3 regions of the Ectothiorhodospira sp. 9100 genome follow, and region 2 is predicted to be linked to each of the others. Evidence: riboswitches for the same ligand, from Rfam matches in the RefSeq annotation. Region 2 holds a riboswitch; each other region holds the start of a gene.
What was found. Region 2 has a riboswitch for cobalamin ahead of bluB (5,6-dimethylbenzimidazole synthase). Riboswitches for the same ligand answer to the same signal wherever they lie in the genome.

Region 1: another riboswitch for cobalamin. It lies ahead of LPW29_RS12115 (TonB-dependent receptor domain-containing protein); the one in region 2 lies ahead of bluB (5,6-dimethylbenzimidazole synthase).
Region 3: another riboswitch for cobalamin. It lies ahead of LPW29_RS14315 (DUF4198 domain-containing protein); the one in region 2 lies ahead of bluB (5,6-dimethylbenzimidazole synthase).

What each region holds. Positions count from the first base shown of each region.
Region 1 covers NZ_JAJNAN010000044.1:1,002-8,561, reverse strand. The annotation lists gene LPW29_RS12135 (efflux RND transporter periplasmic adaptor subunit) at 1-421, opposite strand, end outside; gene LPW29_RS12130 (ABC transporter ATP-binding protein) at 533-1,315, opposite strand; gene LPW29_RS12125 (FecCD family ABC transporter permease) at 1,318-2,286, opposite strand; gene LPW29_RS12120 (cobalamin-binding protein) at 2,283-3,233, opposite strand; cobalamin riboswitch at 3,740-3,994, shown strand; gene LPW29_RS12115 (TonB-dependent receptor domain-containing protein) at 4,156-5,976, shown strand; gene LPW29_RS12110 (cobyrinate a,c-diamide synthase) at 6,167-7,456, shown strand.
Region 2 covers NZ_JAJNAN010000011.1:45,279-52,838, reverse strand. The annotation lists gene LPW29_RS05480 (MFS transporter) at 1-1,019, shown strand, start outside; gene LPW29_RS05475 (ABC transporter permease) at 1,049-1,840, opposite strand; gene LPW29_RS05470 (ABC transporter ATP-binding protein) at 1,843-2,484, opposite strand; cobalamin riboswitch at 2,584-2,785, shown strand; gene bluB (5,6-dimethylbenzimidazole synthase) at 2,835-3,587, shown strand; gene LPW29_RS05460 (YaiI/YqxD family protein) at 3,682-4,170, shown strand; gene LPW29_RS05455 (hypothetical protein) at 4,207-4,551, shown strand; gene LPW29_RS05450 (transglutaminase family protein) at 4,620-5,417, opposite strand; gene LPW29_RS05445 (hypothetical protein) at 5,598-6,299, opposite strand; tRNA gene LPW29_RS05440 (tRNA-Leu) at 6,459-6,544, shown strand; gene LPW29_RS05435 (universal stress protein) at 6,631-7,440, shown strand; gene LPW29_RS05430 (hypothetical protein) at 7,505-7,560, shown strand, end outside.
Region 3 covers NZ_JAJNAN010000071.1:1,032-8,591, forward strand. The annotation lists gene cbiQ (cobalt ECF transporter T component CbiQ) at 1-698, opposite strand, end outside; gene LPW29_RS14305 (hypothetical protein) at 702-1,289, opposite strand; gene cbiM (cobalt transporter CbiM) at 1,286-1,903, opposite strand; gene LPW29_RS14315 (DUF4198 domain-containing protein) at 1,908-2,699, opposite strand; cobalamin riboswitch at 2,844-3,046, opposite strand; gene LPW29_RS14320 (cobalamin B12-binding domain-containing protein) at 3,367-4,473, opposite strand; gene LPW29_RS14325 (putative bifunctional diguanylate cyclase/phosphodiesterase) at 4,627-6,762, shown strand; gene LPW29_RS14330 (cryptochrome/photolyase family protein) at 6,934-7,560, opposite strand, start outside.

The DNA.
Region 1 (7,560 bases), on a different contig from region 2:
CCCGTTCCAGGGCTTCCTGATCCCGGACATGGCTGCGCTCCTGAGCGCGCAATTGGGCCCGCAGTTCATCTAGGTCGGCCTGTCGCTGGTCCACCAGCAGGTCCAGTTCGCGCGTATCCAGCTCCACCAGGGTATCGCCTGCCTTGACCCGTCGTCCTTCCTCGGCAGGCACCTGATCCACGTCGGCTTCCACCGCGGCCCTGAGGCTGGCGGCCCGGGGGGAGGTGACGTGACCATACAGGGTGAGTTGAGGCGAGAGGGTTTGCAGTTCCACCTGCTGTACGTCTACCCGCCATGACCGCTCGCCCACCTCGCGAGGCGGCTGTTCCGGGCGGGTGATCATGAGCAGGATGAAGCCCAGGATGCCCAGGGCGATGAGGATCAGGGGCAGGAAGCGGCGAACCGGTCGGGAGAGATTCATTGGAGGTGCGGAAATCCTTGTTGGCGTGCGACTGGATTCGGCGGGGCCGCGATGGGTTTGGATTCATTCTACTAATGCAGTTGATGACAAGGCCAAGGAAAAGATCAAAATCTAGCGCCCCAGCGGCAGGAAGACCGGCATGCCGTCCACTTCGCCAGTGGCCAGGGGTTGGCCGTACAACTTTTCCAGCGCCTTTGGCATCAGCATGTCCCGGGTGGTTCCCCAGCAGGCCTCACCGGTAGGGTACATGAGCAGCAGGTGGTCACAATAGCGGGCGGCCAGGTTCACATCATGCATGGTGAGGATGGCCCCACGCCCCTGGGTGATCATCCCGCGGACGATGTCCAGCACTTCCACCTGATGGTGCAGGTCCAGGTGGTTGGTGGGCTCATCCAGCAGAAACACCTGAGGGTCCTGGGTGAGTGCCGTGGCGATGGCCAGCCGCTGGCGCTCGCCGCCGGAGAGCGTGGCGATGGGGCGTTCTTCCATGCCGGTGAGGTCTACCTGGGCGAGGGCGTCCTGGGCGGCGGCGTAGTCCTCGGCGGATTCCAGTTCCCAGGCGCGCAGGTAGGGGTGTCGGCCGATGAGGGCGGTTTCCAGCACGGAGGCCGGGAAGCCATCCTGGCGATCCTGAAAGACCATCCCCAGATGCCGGGCGATCTGACGCCGGGGGAGTTGGTGGATGGGTTTGCCTTCCAGCCGCAGACTCCCGTGCCGCGCCGGGCGCAGTCCGGCCAGGGTGTGCAGCAGGGTGCTCTTGCCCACCCCGTTGGGGCCCAGCACACCCCAGCATTCGCCGGCGCGCACCCCCAGGTTGAGGGGCGCACCGTCGGCGCGGCCGGGGATGTCCACGACGAGGTCGACCAGTTCCAGTAGGGGGGGGAGGGGCTCCATGATTACCTGCTCCTGTGCAACAGATACAGAAACACCGGCACGCCCAGCATCGCCGTGATCACCCCCACCGGCAACTGCTGCGGGGCGATCATGGTGCGTGCCAGGGTGTCCGCCAGGGTGAGCAGGATGCCCCCCGCCAGGGCCGAGGCTGGGAGGATGATGCGCTGGTCATTGCCCAGCACCAGACGCAGCATATGGGGCACCACCAGGCCCACAAAGCCGATGCTGCCCGCCACCGTCACTGCTGTTGCCGTCACCAGGGCGGCAACAATGTAGAGGGTCCACTCCAGCGGTCGCACCGCCACACCCAGGGCCGCTGCCTGCATGGGCCCTCGGGCCAGCACGTTGAGGCTGCGTCCCAGGGGCATGGCGGCCAGTACCACAATCACCAGCACCGTCCAGGCAGGCCAGAGGCTGCGGGCGTGGGAGAGATCCCCCATCAACCAGTACAGCATGCCGGGCAGTTCCTCCGTGGGGCTGACGGCCAGCATGAAGCTGATGAAGGCACCCCAGCCAGCGGCGACCACCACGCCGGTCAGCAGCAGGCGCGTGGGGGTCCAGCTGCCGGTGCCATGGGCCAGGCCGAAGACAATCAGGGTGGAGATCATCGCGCCGATGAAGGCCGACCCCGAAACCACCACGGTACCCAGGCCCGCGAGCATGGCCAGCAGGGCGCCCACTGCCGCTCCGCCCGACAGGCCCAGGACATAGGGGTCAGCCAGCGGGTTGCGCAGCAGAACCTGCATCAAGGCGCCGGCCACTGCCAGCAGTCCACCGGTGGCAAAGGCGGCCAGGGTGCGGGGCAGGCGCAACTCCAGGATCAGGGTGCGATGCAGGGGCTCGCCGCCGCCGGTCAGTACCGCCAGGGTCTCGGCAGGGGTGAGCGGTACGCTGCCCACCGCCACGGCCGTGATCACGGCGACCAGTGAGCCTCCCAGCAGGATGGCCAGGATGAACGCCAGGCGCGTCACTCATCGCTCTCCACGCGACGTTCGCGGGCGGTTTCCAGGAAATCGCAGATCATCCGGGTGCCTTCCAGGATGCGCGGCGTGGCCCGCTGGATCAGGGAGGGGGGGATGAAAAAGAGGTTGTCTCGCTTTACGGCAGTCATGTCGGACCAGCGTCGCCAGTCTTCCACCCATTGCGGATTGTCCTCGCCCATGCCGCCGCCGATGATGGCCTCGGGGTTGGCGGCCAGGATGACCTCGCGGTTCAGGCGCGGGACCCGGGTGTCCAGGTGGCCGAAGATGTTCTGGCCGCCGCAGAGGCGGATGGCTTGTGAGATGAGGTGTTCCTCATTGAGGGTCATCAGTGGGCGGTCCCACACCTGATAGAAGACGGTGACGGGCGGTTGTTGGCCATACCGGCCCTCGAGTTCCCCCAGGGTGTGGCGGACCTGGGCGCTGGCTTTGTCACCGCCGGCCGGGTGGCCGGTGAGGCGTCCCAGGCGTTCCAGGCCGGAGGCCAGTTGTTCGAAGGTTTGTGGGTTGCTGAAGTAGAGGGGGTAACCCAGGGCTTCCAGGCGTTCCAGCTGCGCCCGCACATTGCCGCTCTCCCAGGCCACCACCAGGTCCGGTTCCAGAGCCAGGATGGATTCCAGGTCCAGTTGTTTGTAGCTCCCCACCCGGGGGATGTCTTCGGCGGCTTTTGGGTAGTCGCTGTAGTTCACTGTGCCGACGATCTGTTCGCCGGCGCCCACGGCAAACAGGTTTTCCGTGATATGCGGTGCCAGGCTGATGATGCGTTTGGCCGGTGCCTCCAGATGCACTTCCCGACCCCGGTCATCGGTGGCCGTCACGGGTTCCGCGTCAGCCTGTGTGGTCGCTGAAGCGGTGATAAGAAGGATGCAAATTGCGGCTATCTGTGCCCATTTGCGGGGAAATGGCGGGGTATGGCTTATGTGGTGGGGGCGTCTCATGGTGTTGGGGTCGGGCGCTTGAAAGGAAGGCATCATAACAGCGATGCGGTTGCTGGCCACCTGCAGGACCCTCCGGACCCACCGGTATCCAACCCTGCCAGCGTCCGCTGCCTTGTAGGAGCGGCCCTCGGCCGCGAATGGTCCTGATGCCTCCTGTGTGCCTGGGCTTTTTCCCGTGCCCAAGGGCCTTCCTCCCATGTGCCAGGGCTTTGCAGTATGCCCAGGGCCTGCCTCCAGGGTGCCAGGGCTTTGCGCCGTGCACAGGGTCTGCCTCCGGGGCGCATTTCTTGCGGCGGGACGCCGTGAATACGTCCCTGTAGGCTTGACCGCCGCATCCATGCGGCGAACACCCGCCTCCAGAAATCCACCCCGGAGGCAGACCGGACGCGTTGGGGCTTGCGTTCGGGGGGGGGCTCCGAATAGGCGCGCCTCAGGTGCATGGATATCCATCTGCTCTGACAGTAACCCCTGCGGTCCATATTGGAATATCCACAATCGTTTGCGTATGATACGGCCTCGCTTCAGGTGCCAGATGATTGACATCCGTCTGGTGAAACGGGAAGCCGGTACGTCTGCCAGATTCAGCAGATCAGTCCGGCGCTGCCCCCGCAACGGTAGGCGAGACGAGGGTTTCTGCACGTCACAGCAGGAGCCCAGGCAAGGCGGAAAGCCACTGCGCGCAAGCGTGGGAAGGTGCCTTGACCCGGTCAGATGATGACCCGTCCGCAAGCCCGGAGACCGGCCTGATGCGTTCACGCGGCATTGCGGAGGGCTTTGCGCGGCTCGTCTTTTCGGGTCTCATTCCGGCGGATCTCGCCTTGCGGTGCGCACGCACCCACGGGCCTGATCGATCCGCTGCTCTCCTCGTGCCGCATCCTGGCCCAACCACAGGTGCGCGGGCGGCGCACCGGAGAGCACAGATATGCAAACCCGATCCTTCCTGCCGGCAGCCGTGCTGCTGGCCATCCCTTCCTTCGTCAGCGCCCAGGAACAGTTGGCCCAACTGGACCCCATCCTGGTCACCCCCACCCGCACAGCCCAGACCACCGACCAGACCCTGGCCTCCGTCACCGTGATCGACCGGGAGGAGATCGAGCGGTTGCAGCCGAAGGAGTTTGTGGATTTGTTGAGAGGGCGGGCTGGGATTGGTGTGAGTCAGAATGGGGCTTTCGGCAAGAGCACCAGCATTTTCATGCGTGGCACCAATTCCGATCACACGTTGTTGTTGGTTGATGGGGTGCGGATGGGATCAGCAACCACGGGTGGCGCATCTTGGCAGTTTTTGCCTCCATCTGAGATAGAGCGTATCGAGATTGTGCGCGGGCCAAGGACCAGTCTTTATGGCTCAGATGCCATCGGCGGCGTAATACAGGTATTCACCAAGAAAGGGGATGGGCCGGCGCGAGTCCGGGCGCATCTCGGTGCAGGATCTTTCAATGCTTGGGAAATTGGCGCAGGTGTATCGGGGGCGAATGAGAGTACACGGTACAACTTCTCAGCTAATCATTCGTCAACTGATGGAATCAACGTTCAGGACGGGGTAGGTGACGACGGTCGGGACGGTTACGAGAATACATCGGTGACTGCGAGCTTGTCACATGATATAGCTGAAGGGCCGGAATTTTTTGCTACGGTGTTCCATTCTGAAGGTGAAACAGAATTTGATGCCACCGAAAAAGATTGGTATCGGTTTAGTCACGGCGCCGCTCAGCTCGGGCTTCGCGGTCAAGTGACTGATGTGTGGTTTAGTTCCTTATCTCTTGCCCATAGCCGCGATGAGTTAAATAGGCGTGGCGTTTCGCACTCACAGTTCAATACGGCTAGAAACCTAATATCTCTGCAGAATGATTTTTTTATTGGACAGGAACATATATTGACCTTGGGCGCGGACTACCTGGAGGACCGTGTTACGGCCTCTGAGGATTTCTCCCAAACCAGTCGCGATAATGTGGGGTTGTTTGGGCAGTGGCAAGCCGATGTTGGGCAGTACGACATTGCACTCAGCTTACGCCATGACGATAACGAGGCATTTGGGACTGAAACGACGGGGCAGATGGCTTTGGGAATTCAACTTGCCAGCGATTGGAGTGGACGTGCCAGTGTTGGTACCGCTTTCAACGCGCCGACATTCAATCAGCTCTACTATCCTGGGTACGGAAATCAAGACGTTAAGCCTGAGCGTTCTGAGACCTTTGAGGCGGGCGTTCGGTATTCGTCAGGCAACTATTATGGGGATGTGGCGCTCTTCCAGACGAATATTGAAGATCTCATCCCTGTGTTTCCTGTTGAAAATATTGACAACGCGAGAATTCGTGGTGTCGAGCTTGAAGCTGGCCTTGAAGTGAATTATTGGTCGTTCCGTGCCGCATTAACTCATCTTGATCACGAAGATCGCGATACGGGGAAAAAGCTGGAACGTCGGCCTGAGAATTCTGGGCGTCTGGATCTGGATAGATACTGGAACAGGTTTTCTGTTGGAGCAACGGTGACAGCGGAGGGGTATCGGTTCAATGATAAAGAGAATGAGGATCGTCTTGGCGGTTTTGCGCTTGTTGATCTCCGGGCATCCTATAACATTTCCACTGAGTGGACCTTGAATGCAAAACTGGATAATGTTCTTGATAAGGATTACGTGACCACGCGAAGTCGTGTCTATGACTTTACTCAAGATTCTTCCTACTACGTCGACTACAACCAACCCGGCCGCGCCTTCTTCGTCACGTTAAACTACCAGCAACAGTGACCTCCGCCGCCCCTCATCCCCGGCCCTTCTCCCCCGAGGGGAGAAGGGAGTCTGGACTCTTGCTTCTCTCCAGGTGGAGGGGAGTCTGGAATCCCGCTGCTCCCGGGGGACGAAGGGATCATGAGCCCCTCTCCCGCTTGCGGGAGAGGGGTTGGGGTGAGGGCGACGATGTGAATCTGCGAGGCCGACCATGACCACCCACCACTGCCCAGCCCTGCTCATCACCGCCCCGGCCTCCGGTCAGGGGAAGACTACGGTGACGGCGGCGCTGGCGCGCTACCATCGTAACCAGGGCCGGCGGGTGCGGGTGTTCAAGGCGGGGCCGGATTTCCTTGACCCGATGATCCACCAGCAGGCCAGTGGCCACCCGGTGCACACCCTGGACATGTGGATGACCGGCGAGGAAGACGCCCGGCAACGCCTGTATGAGGCGGCGGGCGAGTCGGATCTGATCCTGGTGGAAGGCGTGATGGGTCTGTTCGACGGGCGACCCTCCAGCGCCGACATCGCTGCCCGGTTCGGCATCCCGGTGATGCCGGCCATCAACGGCGCCGCCATGGCCCAGACCTTCGGTGCCCTGGCCCATGGTCTGTCCACCTTCCGCTCCGATGTGCCCTTTGCCGGTGTGCTGGCCAATCGCGTCAGTGGAGAGCGACATTACGGCATGCTCATGGAATGCCTGCCCGAACACCTCACCGCCTTTGGTTATCTGCCCAAGTCCGCCGACGCCGCGTTGCCCAGTCGGCATCTGGGCCTGGTGCAGGCCGAGGAGATCGCGGATCTCGATGCGCGACTGGAGGCCGCAGCCGCCCAGCTGGTGTGGAAGCCGGAGGGGCTGCCGCCGCCGGTGACCTTTGAGCCGGGTCATGCCGAGCCGGTGCCGCGCTCCCTGGAGGGTCGGCGCATTGCCATCGCCCGGGATCAGGCCTTCGCCTTCATCTATCCCGCCAATCTGGAGTTGCTGGAGCGGATGGGGGCCAATCTGCGGTTCTTCTCCCCGGTGGCCGGGGAGGGGTTGCCCGAGGCGGATGCGGTGTATCTGCCCGGGGGGTATCCGGAGTTGCACATGCAGGCCCTGGCGGCCAATGTCGGATTGAAGCGGGACCTGGCCGACCACGTACAGGCCGGGCGGCCTCTGCTGGCCGAATGTGGTGGCATGCTCTATTTGCTGGACCGGCTGGAGGATCAGGAGGGGCAGGGGGCGGCGATGGCCGGTCTGCTGGCGGGGGCGGCGCGGATGCAGGGGCGGTTGGCATCGCTGGGGCCTCAGGAGGTCACGTTGCCGGAGGGTGTCCTGCGGGGTCACACCTTCCATCACTCGGCCATGGAGTCACCGCTGACCCCGTTGACGCGGTCGCGGTGCCCTAATGGGCGTGCGACGTCGGAGCCGGTGTATCGGGTGGGGGGGCTGACGGCGACGTATGTGCATCTTTATTTTCCTTCCAATCCTGAGGCAGTGGGGAGATTGTTTGGTGGGTGAGGGAGCCTTGGGGCAGTGTGCTCGCCGCGGCCCTCACCCCAACCCCTCTCCCGCCAGCGGGAGAGGGGCTCAAACTCCCTTCTCCCCTGGGGGGAGAAGGGTCG
Region 2 (7,560 bases):
TGAGTTTTGTCTTCGCCATCCTTGTCGCCCCCTGGATGACCCGCCGCCTCGGGGTACGACACGCAGCGCTAACAGCCGCCACCCTGGCCGGGGTGGGGCTGATCACGATTGCCCAGGCACCCACATCCATGCTGCTGGCCGTTGGTGTGCTGATCTGTGGAATCAGCACCGGGTTGTCCTCTCCTGTCATGGCGGAGGCCGTTCACCGGGTGGTGGTGCCCCATCTTCGCGGGAGGGTGAATGCCACCATCAATGCCAGCACCAGCCTGGGCATCGCACTTGCCATGCCGGCCGTGCTGATCTGGGCAGAGGCCTGGCGTAGCGCCTATATGGGGTTCGCCGCCCTGGCTGCCATAGGCGCCCTGGCGACCCTCGTCTATTTGCCTCGGGAGGATCGGCCTGCCACAGCGTCACCATCTCGCCCAGCGCCTCCCCCCGTGAGTCGCATGCAATGGCTTGGCATCGGGCGGCTGAGTTCACTGGCCTTTGCCATGGGGTGCGTCAGCGCGGCCTACTGGGTGTTCGCGCCCGATGCGGTGATCACTTCTGGAGGTCTGGCATCGAGCCAGACCGCCTGGATGTGGCTGGCCGTGGGCATTGGAGGAATCGCGGGGGGCGGTGCTGGTGATCTCATTTCTCGCTTCGGACCGGCCCTTAGCCATGCTGCCGGCCTCACTGTGATGTCGGCTTCTATCGCGCTGCTGGCCTGGGATCCAGGCAACTTTGCTCTGGCCCTGTCATCCGCGGCCCTGTTCGGCGTGGGATACATGACTCTCACCGGTTTCTACCTGGTCAGGAGTATCCAGATCATGGAGCAGGCGCCATCCCTTGGCCCGGTCGTGCCCCTGCTCGCCACCTCAATCGGCCAGGTTGCCGGCTCTCCACTGGCCGGCTGGCTTGTCGGCACGGAAGGCCATGTGACCACCTTCATGCTCTTCGCCCTGGTTGGACTCGTGGTCGCTGGGCTGGGGTCATGGCTGTTGAGCGAACGCCCCGTGGTGGACTGGCAAATCTCTTGATGACACTGCTCCCGGACACGGGATTCTCGTCAAGCCAGCCGATCCAGCCGCAAACGTTCGCGTTCGTCGAACAGGCGCCGGGCGCCCAGCCAGATAGCCCCCAAAGTGCCAAAGCCCGTGCCGGCGGTGATCAGGAACATGACCAGGATCTGGTATTTCACGGCTTCCATGGGCGGGGTACCGGCGAGTATCTGACCGGTCATCATGCCCGGCAGGCTGACAATACCGGCAGCGGCCATGGCATTGATGATGGGCATGAGACCACTGCGGGCGGCATCCCGGCGGATATCCTGAATGGACTCGGACCAGGTCTGCCCCAGGATCAGACGCCCTTCGATCATGCGCCGCTGCTGCCAGGCCGTGGTGGTGAGCCGGTCCAGGCCCAGGGCAATGCCCGTCATGGTATTGCCCAGCAGCATACCCAGCAGGGGGATAGCGTACTGTGGCTCCCACCACGGGGCGGGGCTGATGATGACCGTGAGGGCCAGGATCGTGGCAGTAAAGGCCGATGTGAACATGGCCAGGGTGCCAATACCGTATCCCCACCAGCCTCGAAAACGCCTTGCCTGGCGTGCCATCACCTCGCGGCCCGCCACCAGTAGCATGATCAGCGCCATCAGAGCCACCCAATGCAGGGCAGCGTGCTCGAACAAGGTAGTCAGCACCAGTCCGATGAGCAGCAACTGGATCACGGTGCGCGCCGCTGCCACCAGCAGGCCCTTGGAGAGGCCCATGCCCACGCGACTCGTCAACAGCGCCAAGGCCATGACCAGCAGGGTAGCGATGCTCAGATCCCAGGGGGAAAGATGTATCACCTCCATGTTCAGGCCCTCGCTTCCAGCGCGGGTTCGGCCAGCCGCCCCCGTTCCATCATCAGCAGACGGCCACCCAGTCGCTGGCGCTGCTCATGGTCATGGCTGACCCAGATGGTGCCGGCCTGTCGTTCAGTCATATATCTCCTGACCAGGGACTCCATGCGCAGAGTATTGTCAGGATCCAGGTTGGCCGTGGCCTCATCCAGGAGCAACACTCGAGGACCATTGCCGAGCATCCGGGCCAGGGCCAGGCGCTGACGCTCGCCACTGGAGAGGCGCTCCACCTCCCATTGGCGCACGTCCGACTGGAACCCCAACTGCTCCAGCCAGTCGTCCTGAACTCCCGTGAAATGCGCATCCACGGTATCCGCCCACCACACGGGCTCTGCCGGCAAATACCCCACCTGGCGGCGCCAAAGGGCGGGGAGAATGGTTTCCCGCAACTGGTTGTCCAGCCATACCTGGCCACGAAGGGGATCCAGATCGGCAATAGCCCTGAGCAGCAGCGACTTGCCGGCTCCGGAGGGCCCGGCGATGAGCAACAGTTCGCCAAGCGCCAGTGACAAATCAACCGGCCCCATGTGATCGGATTGCAATCCAGTCAGTTGAAGCAGGGGGCCATCGGTGACGGCAAATGTAGGCGCATCCATGCGGTCAGTATACCGACAGGTTTTGGAAAATGGGGCACCGGTTTCCACCCGGGACATCCTGCCGAACCAGGCAGACTATCCGTTATACTGCACCCCGCCATTCATCATCGGCTGTCGGGTGCCCGTTTTTACACGGGAGAATCGGGAATGCGGTGGGGTGATCGATCCACGATCACCGAGTCCGCAACGCGCCCAGCGCTGTGAGGGGGACCGCGGAGACATCATGCCACTGCCATGCGCGGGAAGGCGTTTCCACGGGACGAACCCGAGTCAGAAGACCGGCCCGACAGCTTCATTATGCGGCAGCAAGGCCGGGCTGCCGTCCCACCTGCTTGAACAAGGGGAATAACATGCAGGCTGGTGATTCAAACCACGAACCTCACCGTTTCACACAGGCCGAACGCGAGGCCATCTACCGCAATATGCTCTGCCGGCGGGACGTGCGAGGGCAGTTCCTGCCCGACCCGGTGCCCGATGATATGCTGGCCCGGATCCTGACGGCGGCCCACTTTGCTCCCTCGGTAGGCTACATGCAGCCCTGGAGTTTCGTGGTCGTCAAGGATCCGCAAATCAAGGATCGGGCGCATCAGGCGTTCACCCGTGCCAATGAAGAGGCAGCGGGGATGTTCGAAGGCGAGAAACAGGAAACCTACCGCAGTCTGCGCCTGGAGGGCATTCTGGATGCCCCCATCAATCTGTGCATCACCTGCGACCGGGAGCGTGCCGGCCCGGTGGTGATTGGTCGCACCCACGACCACCGAATGGACCTTTACAGTGTGGTCTGCGCCGTGCAGAACCTGTGGCTGGCCGCCCGCAGCGAGGGGCTGGGCGTGGGCTGGGTGAGCATCTTTCGGCCGGAGGACATCCGCGAGGTACTGAATCTACCTGACGAGATCGTCCCCGTGGCCTATCTGTGTATTGGCCGTGTCAGCCACTTCCACGACAAACCTGAACTGGAAGCCGCAGGCTGGCGCCCTCGATTGCCTTTGGAGCAGTTGATCCATATGGATGGCTGGGGGCATGCCCCCGCCCCGAATGACGACCTGGTCAAAGCGGTTCGGGCATGCCAGGCCAAGGCAACCCGCTCTGAAGTCCCCCTTTAACTCCCCTGCATCCAGGGGGGCTTCACCCCCTGGATGCAGGGAGTCAGGGCAATCACAGGGGATCCTGAACAGAAATGTGGTTTACACTGGTGCAATGACATCCATTCAACCCGCCACACACGACCCCGGCCCTCGCATATGGGTGGACGCGGATGCCTGCCCCGTGGTGATCAAGGAGATCCTGTTTCGTGCGGCACAACGCACCCGAATCTCCGTCACCCTGGTAGCGAACCAATTCATCCAGGTACCGCGTTCACCCTTTATCAAAACCCTACAGGTGGGATCCGGCTACGATGTGGCGGATAACGAAATCGTGCGCCGGATCTCCTCGGGGGACCTGGTCATTACCGCCGACATCCCCCTGGCCGCCGAGGTACTGGACAAGGCGGGACAGGCACTCAACCCGCGTGGTGAGTTGTACACCCGGGACACAATCCGCCAACGCTTGCAGATGAGAGACTTCATGGACACCCTGAGGGCAAGCGGCGTCGACACCGGCGGCCCGCCAGCCCTCAGCCAGGGTGACCGGCAAGCCTTTGCCAATCAACTGGATCGATGGCTGCAACGAAACGCCGGGGCTTAACCCAACCCCCTACCCTCCCCTCCTTAAGGAGTTCCTATGAGATTCGCCCGTTCCCTACCCCTGATCGCCGCCGCCACCACCTGGCTGATGCTATCAGCCTGCGGTGGAGAGGAGCCCGCCGCGCAAGTCCCCCTGATGGTACTTGCGTCCCAACCCGCCAGCCATGATGGCCAAATGATCACCACTCAGGGTGTGGTGCGCTACGTGGAGGACCCCCTGCACTACTGGATCGAGGATGAGCAACTGCGTCGCGTGGGGGTTGAACCGGACGATATGATCGCCCCTCACCTGGGTGAGACCGTCAAGGTGACAGGCCGTTTTCACTACGCCCCCGAAGAAGGGCGCAGTCTGCAGCTGCATCAAGTGGAACCATTGGAGTGAATGCCACCCCGCTGCCGCCCTTGGGACAACCTCGCTAACGGGGCAACCCAGGGGAGGGGGCGATCAGCTCAGTGGGTCAGATCCTCGATCTGCTCCACGAATACGTCCATGCGAGAGGGGATCACCAAGGGGCCAAACTGGTTGAACACCGGCACATCGGAGGCATCACGACCATACCCCAGACGTACCCGTCCAACCTGCGTTTCCGCCTGAGTGGGGTCGAAGGTAAACCACTGCCCGCCCACATAGGCTTCGAACCAGGCATGGAGATCCATGGGTTCCAACCGATGCAGATAGCCCACCACATAGCGCGCCGGGATACTCAGACTCCGGCACAGTGCAATACCCACCTGGGCAAAATCGCGGCAAACCCCGTTGCCTCGCTCGATGGCCTCCCGCGCCGAGATCGGAGCAGGATCGGAATAGGTGAGATACGTCATGTGGCGATGGGTCCAGCGAGTGATGGCATCCACCTGATCGTACCCCGGAATCTTGCCCTGCACGATCTGTGCGGCCTGCTGACCCAAACGATCCGAGTCGCAATAGCGGCTCGGAGTCAGATACATGAGCGTATGATCCGGCAAGTCCTGCACCAGCACAAACGGCGCTCCCGGCACTCGCTCCAGCCTGTGGGGCACCTGCACCTCTGACTGCACCTGCACCTGGAAATGCCCGGGCGGCGCCGTCAAACGTTGCCAAAGATTGCCGTACATATCGGTATATTCGATGATCGGCATGCCAGGTGAGACAGTATAGCGGTCCTGGGCCACCCACTGGTGTGCATCGCTACGCGGTCGCATGAGCAACAACATGGGACTCTCCACCTGGAAGTCCATCTCAAGGGTACAACCCACCCGCAACCACATAGATCGACCTCCCGGGGTCGTTGCCAATATACAGGGCGCCCGCCGGATGCAGGGCACCCTGCTAGACCGGGCTCACCACCCGTTCATCAGTGTACTCCTCTGCCGGGGACGAAATCCCAGGAACATGCGGCATTCAGACGCTCGAATGCAGGATGACGGCAGGTCTCGTGCTTTCATCATCTATGACAGCATATTTCTCAACATGGAACGTACCTCCTCGCGAACGATTTCGCGGATGCGCTCCTCCGAAACAGGTGATTCTGGCGGCGGCAATGCCTCCAGGCGCGCACTGATCATGGATGCCACGATGGCGTCCAGGCTGCCAGCGGAGGCGCGGTCCTCTGAAGGGCTCTCGGGCTGCGATGCACTTTCCGGCTTTGCGGCCATGTCTGCTTCCTCGTCTGAATCCTGCGGTGTCATGGTCGGTTCCGGCTCCGGTTCCGGCTCCTGAGTCGGTTCTGGTTCCGGAGCCGCTTCTGGTTCCGGCTCTGGCTCTGGCTCTGGTGCCGCTTCAGGAATCATCCCCGGGTGCAACGGAGTGGGGGTGGATGCCGACTCGCGCTTGGGCTCGGACTCAGCCTCCACCATATCCAGCAAGGCCTCCTCGGGATCCTGAAAGGGCTGGCCATTGTCGACATCGTCATGGTCCTCGGGAGGTTCATCAATGACGAATCGATTCAACTCACCGTTCTCAATCCATTGCGCCCACTGCTCGTACAGGGCCTCCTTATCGTCTACCCCCTCTACATCGCCGGAGATAAAGGAAGATATATCCTTGACGTGGTATTTTCGCTGTACGTAATCCGCCAGCAGCGGGCCTACCTCCTCGCTACCGCGGGTCAGGGCCACCAACCTCATCAAACTCTCGGATTTGGCACTCATCTTCTGTTTCCTTGGTCAGTCATGAAAGGCACTCACCCCAGGTTAGCGGCATCAGGGGCTCTGGGTTAAGTCCATTGCTTTTACCCGCCTGCCGGGGCCGTTATACTGCCCTCCTGCGGGTGCATCATGTGAGTAAGGCACCGAACCTGCAATCATCCCGCCCGGGTGGCGAAATGGGTAGACGCAAGGGATTTAAAATCCCTCGGCCTCAGGCCGTGCCGGTTCGAGTCCGGCTCCGGGCACCATATTCCATCGGATCAATCCAAATGGATACCACGGCGGCAGGCAGCCTCACCGGATACCGCCGACCGATGCGCTGGAGGTGATCCAAATGAACAACATCGTTGCCTGCATTGACGGATCCCGCGCTTCGCCATCCGTATGTGATCACGCGGCCTGGGTGAGTCGGTGCATGGATCTTCCCGTGGTGCTGCTCCATGTGAGCACTCAGCCGGAAACCTCCGGTACTCGACCGCCCCCCCAGGAACAGGCGCAACAGCAAGGACGTCAGTTGTCTCAAAAACAGGGCCAGACCCTCCTGAACGAGGCCTCGGATCGACTGATGCGCCAGGGCATCCTGGAACCGGGCAATCTGCTGCGCCAGGGCGATATTGCCCAGATGCTTCAGGAACTGCAGCACGAGGCCCGCATTGTGGTGGTGGGCCGCCAGGGAAATCACTCCAAAGGCGACATGCAGCAGGTGGGCCGCCACCTGGAAACCATCATTCGCACCCTGGGCACACCCGTGTTGATCGTCCCGGAACATTACGCCACCCCGCAGCGTTTCCTGATCGCCTACGATGGCAGTGAAGCAGCCAACAAAGTGGTGGCCCGGGTAGCGCAAAGCCGGCTGCTCAGCGGGCTGTCAGGGCATCTACTCATGGTCAGCAAGGATAACGCCGACAATCGTGCCATGATCCATGCGGCACAAAGCATTCTGGAACGCAAGGGCTTCACCATGCGCGCAGAGGTCCGCACCGGTCCCGTGGAAGAATCCTTGACTGCCTATCAGGAGGATCACGACATCCAACTGACGGTGATGGGTCCCCTCGGACATTCCAGGGTCCGACAGTTCTTCGTGGGCAGCACGACCACGCGCATGCTGAAGAGATCCCGCACACCGCTACTGATCCTGCGCTGACATCCCGTCCCAGACCCCGAGACACCCTTGTACCGGGGTGAACCCTCATCCTGGCAGACAATCCATGCGATTCGCCAAGAAACAACCCAAAAACGCCTCACCCCAGCCAGCGAGACATCC
Region 3 (7,560 bases), on a different contig from region 2:
CTGACCTGCTGCAAAAGGACTATCCGCCCCGAAAAGCCCCGGCACTTCATGGCGCCAAGAATGCGTTCGGAGCGTTCGACAGCGCGCACCAGCATCATGCCGACGAGGTAGCCGAAGCTGCGATAGGTGTGCCAGTTCGTGCCGGGCCGGAAACCGCGCACTTTCATCGCGGTGCGCAGGCGCAGGTATTCCTCGCGCAGAACGCCGATATAGCGGATCGAGAACATCAGCAGGTGGACCAGTTTCTCGGGCATCTTGAGCGCATGAAGGGCATACCCGAGCGTGACCGGTTCCATGGTGCCCACAAGGACCAGCAGCGCCAGCACGACGGCATTGGCCGTCAGCGCGATTTCGACCGCAAGCGCGATCCCCTGCCAACTGGCGGTCAGACCCCAGATGGTGAAAACCGGGTCGCCGGAGACCGAAAAGGGCAGGATCACAAGCATGAACAGGATAAAGCCGTCCATGGCCGCCATTCGTGTCAGCGTCTGCCGCAGCGGCAGGTGCGCGGCGAGCAGTAGCACCATAGAGAACACGAAGGCGAGCGCCAGCACGTCCAGCCGCGAACCGGCAACGACGGCGATGGCATAGACACTTGCTACCACGATCCGCAAACGCGGATCGACCGACTCAAGCCAGCCGGGAACCTCCCCGGTCGGACACAGCGCGGCCTGCTGTGGCGACAGCACGTGCGCCATGGGTCAGGCTGCCAGCCTGCGGCGGGCCGCAAGGTAGAAGCCCAGCCCGAAGAGGCCGACGATATAGCCGATCCCGCCAAGGATCGACTGGAAATCGTTGTGGTTCTTGTAGGCCATAATCTCTTGTCTGAGCGGGTGCATCTCCCGCCGCACAATCTCGGCGATGGCGGCGCGTTCTTCGTCCGTCAGAGCGGCAATGGTGACTGTGCCTGCGTCAAGTTCCTCGGGCGTCCCCTCAGGCACAGGGTCGGGCTCCGACGCTGCGACGCCCATGATGGCAGCGACGTCTGCAGCCGGCATTCTCATCTCCGCGACATGGCCCGCGCTCAGATCGGCCCGGAAGACATGGGTCACAGCCTCGGTGGGGGTATAGAGGAAAAAACCATCCTGGTCGGTCATGGTCTCGCCCAGTTTGATCCCTCCGGCGTCGAAGACCTCCACCAGCAAATCGACCGCCATCTCGCCGTTGGAAAAGCCGATCTCGCCCTCGATGTCGCTGCCGGCCGGGAAGACGGAGGAGATGACGTTGTGGGCCAGCCCTGCCACGGGCAGGGCAACAAGCGCAAGCGCGAGGAAAAACCTGCGGATCATGCCCATGTTCCTTTTATCGTGTCGAAGAGGTCTGGTTTGACCTGACGCGCGAGATATACTGCAGCGGCGCACAGCAGCGCCTCGATGACCATCACCGGGATATGGGCGAAGAAGACGAACTTCGCGGCGGGCACGAATGCATCGCCGGACATCACAAGACATATCGCCACCAGAAGTGTCGTGGCGGCGATGGCGAAAGCCCCGCCGACCCCTGCCCAGACCGCGCCCACCACCGGCGTGGCACGCGCGATCAGTGGGCCGAAGATGATCCCCGCCAGCACGGCGGGGAGCGCGATGTTCAGCGTGTTGATGCCCAGTACCGTCAGGCCACCGAAGCCAAAGAAGACGGCCTGCAACAGCAGCCCCACGAAAAGCGCGGGAAAGGCGGCCCAGCCGAGGATAAGCCCGGCCAGGCCATTGAGGACCAGATGCACCGACGACGGGCCGATCGGTACGTGGATGAGAGAGGCTACGAAAAACGCGGCCGACAGCACACCCGCCGCCGGGATCTTTTCGAGCGTCAGCTGCCGAAGCCCCAGCGCGATCCCGCCCACGGCAAGCACGGCGCCGCCTATGACAACCTCGTTAGCAAGCGCCCCGTCGACGATATGCATAACCTTACTCCAGCTCGGTCGCGTGGATCCAGATCACCGCGTCCTGGGACAATTCCTTGCCGTCGAACTCGGTTTCGGTACCTGCACCAAGTGCCGCAAAGCCCCACCAGCCGGCGGTCGGAATGCCGAAGGTGAAATACCCGTTGGCATCACTGATCGCGACCAGCGTGCCGCCCGCGGGCGGGGTGACGGTGGGCTCTGTTGTGGTGCCGCCCGCAATTTCGGGCTCGGACGCCATGTATTCGATCTCGATCTCGGCATCTGCGACAGGCGCGCCCTCCGACAGAACCCGGCCCGTGAAGGTTGAACCCACCAACACGTTGTAGGGGCGGTTCAGCGGCTGGATCTCGGCTGGCAGGCCCATGATGCCGTCCCAATCCGTGGGCAGGCCGTTGCGGTTCAGAAAAACGCGCGTGATCTGCTGGATATAGATGTCCTCGGAGTCCTCGTAATAGGGCTCGGGCACGGTCACCAGAACGTAGTCGCCCGACCGGCGGATCGGGACAGAGCCAATGAAGGCTTCGCCCGTATTCTCGACGCCCTGGAAAGGCGCGGGCTGTAGCGTATCAATAAGGTCGGTGCGCTCGCCGTTGTGGATCATGTAGAACTCGCGCGGCATGGCGAGATCCATTACATATCCATTGTCGAAGGGATGCCAGAAGATCAGCTTGACCGGGATTTCGCCGGGCGTCTCGATCACAGCCTGTTCGGTGTAACTCAGCAGGAAATGTGCCGATGCCGTTATCGGCAGGGCGGCGGCGGCAACTGCCGCAAGAAGGGTTGTGCGAAGGGGCATGTACGTCCTCTTTCGATCGTGCAGCGTGCAGCGCTCGCGCCACGCTTGGAAAAGACGGACGGGGAGATTTGGCGGGAGCGCGGCAACAGAAAGACGAGCCCATGCCAGACGCGTTTCCCCGGCGTCCAGATGACCGCACGCCCAAGGGCATGCGCATAACCGGCAGGTCTCCTGGCTCGCAGTTCACCGCCCTGGCTGGCCTTCCCGGATCGCTCCAGTGGCATCTTCAGCCGGACTCGCCGCTCACAGTTGCGGGGACAGCCGCGGATTCGGTATCAAGACACCCCACCGCGTTCCCTCTTGCCTCCATCCCGGGAAAGGATGGAACCGATCACGCGTGCTTTATGCCCCGTCATCGTCTGGCTGTCAATCTCATTCCTGGCGGGCTTCGGCCATTGCCGCGAACTGGCGAGGCTGGTCTACATCTGCCTTGCAGAGGACGCGCCGGACTTCGACTGGGTAGGCCTCAAATCATGCCCTGGCACGCCCCAGTCTACCAGTCCCGGTGAATCAATCTGGACATCTCCCCACAGAGCCCACCCACACCCTGCCACCGTCCCGACTCCCTCACCGGGGGAATAATCTGCCTCAAATCAGGTGGTGATCAGCGATTAGGGGTGGGAAACAACAGGCGTGGCTCATCGGGATGATTGTTCAAGACCGGTGCTCAGCACCCCCATACCTGGACATCGCCCACCAGTTTCAGGGCATCACGGGCGTTGGCGGCCCAGAGATCCGCACCGATGACCATGGCCAGGGAGGGCACCCTGTTGATCAGGTTACCACCCACCAGGATCAGGGGTTGCAGCCCCACCTGGTGTTGGCGAATCTCCTCAATCAATTCACGCACGGCCCAGAGATGACGAGGCAACGAGACCGTCAGCCCCACAAGATGGGGGTCGAATCGGCGAACTTGCCCCAACAGGGAGTTTCGAGGCACATCCGCTCCCAGAAACTGCACGGACCAGCCCGACATCTCAAACGCATCTGCAATCATCCGCAAACCAATGACATGCCGATTGCCGGGAGGGGCCGCAAACAATGACCGCATCCCGTTCGAGGTGGATGAGGGTCGGCTGAGCAGCAGTTGAGCCATCACATCCTGTGCGATGGAGCTGGCCAGATGCTCCTCGGCTACCGTGAGGCGATTGGCATGCCACTCCTTGCCAACCTCATACAGAGCCGGTTGCAACAACTCATGCTCAGCCTCGATCAGGGTATCGCCCCTGTCCATCGCCTCTTCCAGGAGTGCTGTGGCGGTGCGGCGGTCGCCAGCAATCAGTGCCTGCATGACCTGATCGGCGACCGGATCCACGGTCACTTTGGATGCTTCAATAACACCCGAGGTATTGGCATTCTCCAGAACACGAGCAGCATGGGCGAAAAGTTCGCTCATCCTCGCCCGATTGTCCGCGCAAAGATAGCGCGACAGGCAACCCTCCATTTCCTGTAAGGCATGAAAGACAACGCCAGTCGACAAACCTCGCCGGAGCAGGAGGGACGATAGCCACTGCAGGCAGTCTTCCAGGGGTTCATGGATGCCAAAAACCAGTGCCGGACGGATAAACTCCAGTAAAAAGGTCAGCTCTTCACGGCATCGGTCTGATCCGAACGCCCCGCCGTCGGCGTAGAATTCCGGAAACCGAGCCGTGATACGATGGCTGGAGAAGCGAATGAGTTCCTCTCGATGGTGTTCGAACTGCTGTACGCCCTCCGCATCCAACCTGAACCGGTGGTTCTGATGGGTGAAATCAACGGTCGGACTGGGTATCACCCTGGACAAGAGAACCTCGCTTGAAACACAAACCCAAGTTTTCGGGGCACTGACGCAAGATGATAGCCCATTCCGTCCAGTTTCTGAGCCCGCAATCACCGTCTCCGAGAGCCGCCCATCTCAACCCTTGGACACGGGCGGGGAATGACAGGCATGGACGTGCCTGACCATTACCTGAAACAGGAACTCTACGAACTCATCCGCAAGGATGCTCGGAGCTTTGATTTTCTTCAGAAAGCCACGCTGGACGGGATCTGGTTCTGGGATATTGAACACCCGGATCATGAATGGATGAGCGATGGCTTCTGGACCATGCTGGGGCAGGATCCAGCCACCAAACAGCCGCTGGCCCGGGAGTGGCAATCCCTGGTAGACCCGGAAGATCTGAAGGTCGTCCATCAAGCGCTTGAAGAGCATTTTGCCAACCCCGAACACCCCTTTGATCAGATTATCCGCTACACGCACCGCGATGGCTCGACGCTCTGGATTCGCTGTCGGGGTATGGCCATTCGGGATGATCAAGGACGACCGGTGAGAATGCTGGGAGCACACACGGACCTGACACCCGTCAAACGTGCCCAGGCTGAACTGGAATCCCGAACGCGCGATCTGGCCCGTATAGCCAGGGCGATGGATAACGCTCAGGAAGGCATCATCATCACTGACTCGCAAGCCAGCATCCTATCCGTGAACCGGGCGTTCACGCAGATTACCGGTTATACCGCCCCGGAGGTCCTCGGGCACAACCCTCGCCTGCTCCAGTCGGGCCGACATACACCGGATTTCTACCAGGCCATGTGGCGAGACATCATTCACGCCGGTACCTGGCAGGGGGAGATCTGGAATCGACGCAGAAATGGCGAAGAGTATCCCCAGTGGACCACCATCAGCCAGGTACCCGGGGAGGATGGTCAAATGGACTATGTGGCTGTCCTCAGTGACCTGACCGACAAAAGGCGTACCGAGGAGCGTATCGCCTTTCTCGCCCATTACGATCCATTGACGGGACTGGCCAACCGCCATCTACTGATGGAACACCTGAACCGCTCACTGGCTCACTGCCAGCGAGAGGGACTCCACCTGGCAGTGATCACCCTGGACCTGGATGATTTCATTCAGGTCAACGAACGTGTTGGCCACGAAGCAGGGGATCGAATCCTGCGCAGGGTGGCGGAGCAGTTGAAATCCTGCCTTCGCAAGGGCGACATGGTCGCCCGCCTCGGTGGAGACGAGTTCGTTGTCGTGGCTCAACTACAGCCCGGGATTGACCAGATCCGATGCCTCACGCAAAAAATGCAATCCAGCCTGCCCCAGACGCTGGATGATGAACTCCAGCGTCTGGGCCTGACGGCCAGCATGGGGGTTGTGCTCTCCAGCCAGGGAGACGATGCAGACACCATGCTACGACACTCCCATCAGGCCATGTGTGCAGCCAAACAGACAGGCAGAGGGACCTTCTCCGTATTTGATGTTTCGCAGACTCAGGCAGTTCAAGCACTTCGTGATGAACGTCAGCGCATCCTGCGAGGCATTGAGCAGGAAGAGTTCGCCTTGTTCTACCAACCCAAGGTGGATCTCAAAAGCGGCTGGGTCAGGGGTGCCGAAGCCCTTATCCGATGGTACCACCCGGACAGGGGACTCCTGTCCCCTGACGCCTTCCTGCCGCAGACCGCCGGGACGGACCTGGAGTTCCAGCTGGGTGACTGGGTGCTGACCGAGGCTTTGCGTCAGATGGATACCTGGCGGAGCCTGGGAAAGAGCATCCCCGTCAGCATCAACGTATCGGCAACACATCTGCTGCAACCTGGATTCGCCCGGCGTCTGGAGGAGAAGCTTCAGGAGTATCCTCGCCTGGCTCCGGGTGACCTGGAAATTGAAATCCTGGAAAGCGCCGCCGTGGAAGACTGGCAACGCGCGGCACAGGCCATGCGTGACTGCCGCAACCTGGGCGTGCGATTTGCTCTGGATGACTTCGGTACCGGCTATTCATCGCTGGTGCATCTGCGGCGCCTGTCCCTGGACACATTGAAGCTCGATAAGAGCTTTGTCGGCACCATGCTGCAAAATCCTGAAGATTTCAGCATTGTGGAGAGCGTGGTCAGCCTCGCCATCTCGTTCCAGCTGGAAGCGATAGCGGAAGGGGTGGAAACGGATAACCAGGCGCGTGTCCTGATGAAAATGGGATGTCCGATCGTACAGGGGTTTGGCATTGCCAAGCCCATGGAGGCCAGCCGGATCATTGCCTGGGCACAAGATTGGGAGCAGTCTGGCCTGTGGAAGGGGCTGTAAGCGGAGCGCAAGGGGTGCCGCGCTCACCGGCGCCAACCTCTAGCGGGTCCGCCGCGAACAGACGATCAAAGCAGTCCTCAGTGATCGCCAAAGTCGACAAGGCCCGCGTCAGCACGAGCAGATCCTCGCCGTGGTCATCCCGCATTGCATAGCCACTCAGCGCGTAAGCGCTCACAACGTGTCCAGCCACTCAAGCAAGTAACGGGCATGGGTCAGCGTGGCATCGCGCTCGGACTCGTCCATGCGCTGCCAGGCGCGGTAGGGCATGGCCATGCGCGGGTTCGCGGCAAAATCTGCCTCGTGGCGGAGCATGAAATCCCAGTAGAGCGCATTGAATGGGCAGGCATCGGGGCCATGGCGGCGGGTCGCCGCGTACCGGCAGCCCTTGCAGTAGTCGGATTGGCGCTTGATGTAGCTGGCCGAGGCGGCATAGGGTTTGCTAGCCACCAGGCCGCCGTCGGCGTACTGGCTCATGCCGCGGGTATTGGGCATCTCCACCCATTCGAAGGCATCGATGTAAATCCCCAGATACCAGGCATCCACCGCGTCCGGGTCACCCCCCGCGAGCAACGCGAAGTTGCCGGTGATCATCAGCCGCTGGATGTGGTGTGCATAGGCCAGGCGCAGGGACTGCCCAATGGCATGACGCAGACAGGCCATGTCGGTCTCGCCGATCCAGTACCAGCGGGGCAAGGGCCGGCGGGCATCCAGGGCGTTGGTCTGCGCATAGTCCGGCATGCGCCCCCAGTAGACGCCTCGCACGTATTCGCGCCAACCGAGGATCTGGCGCACAAATCC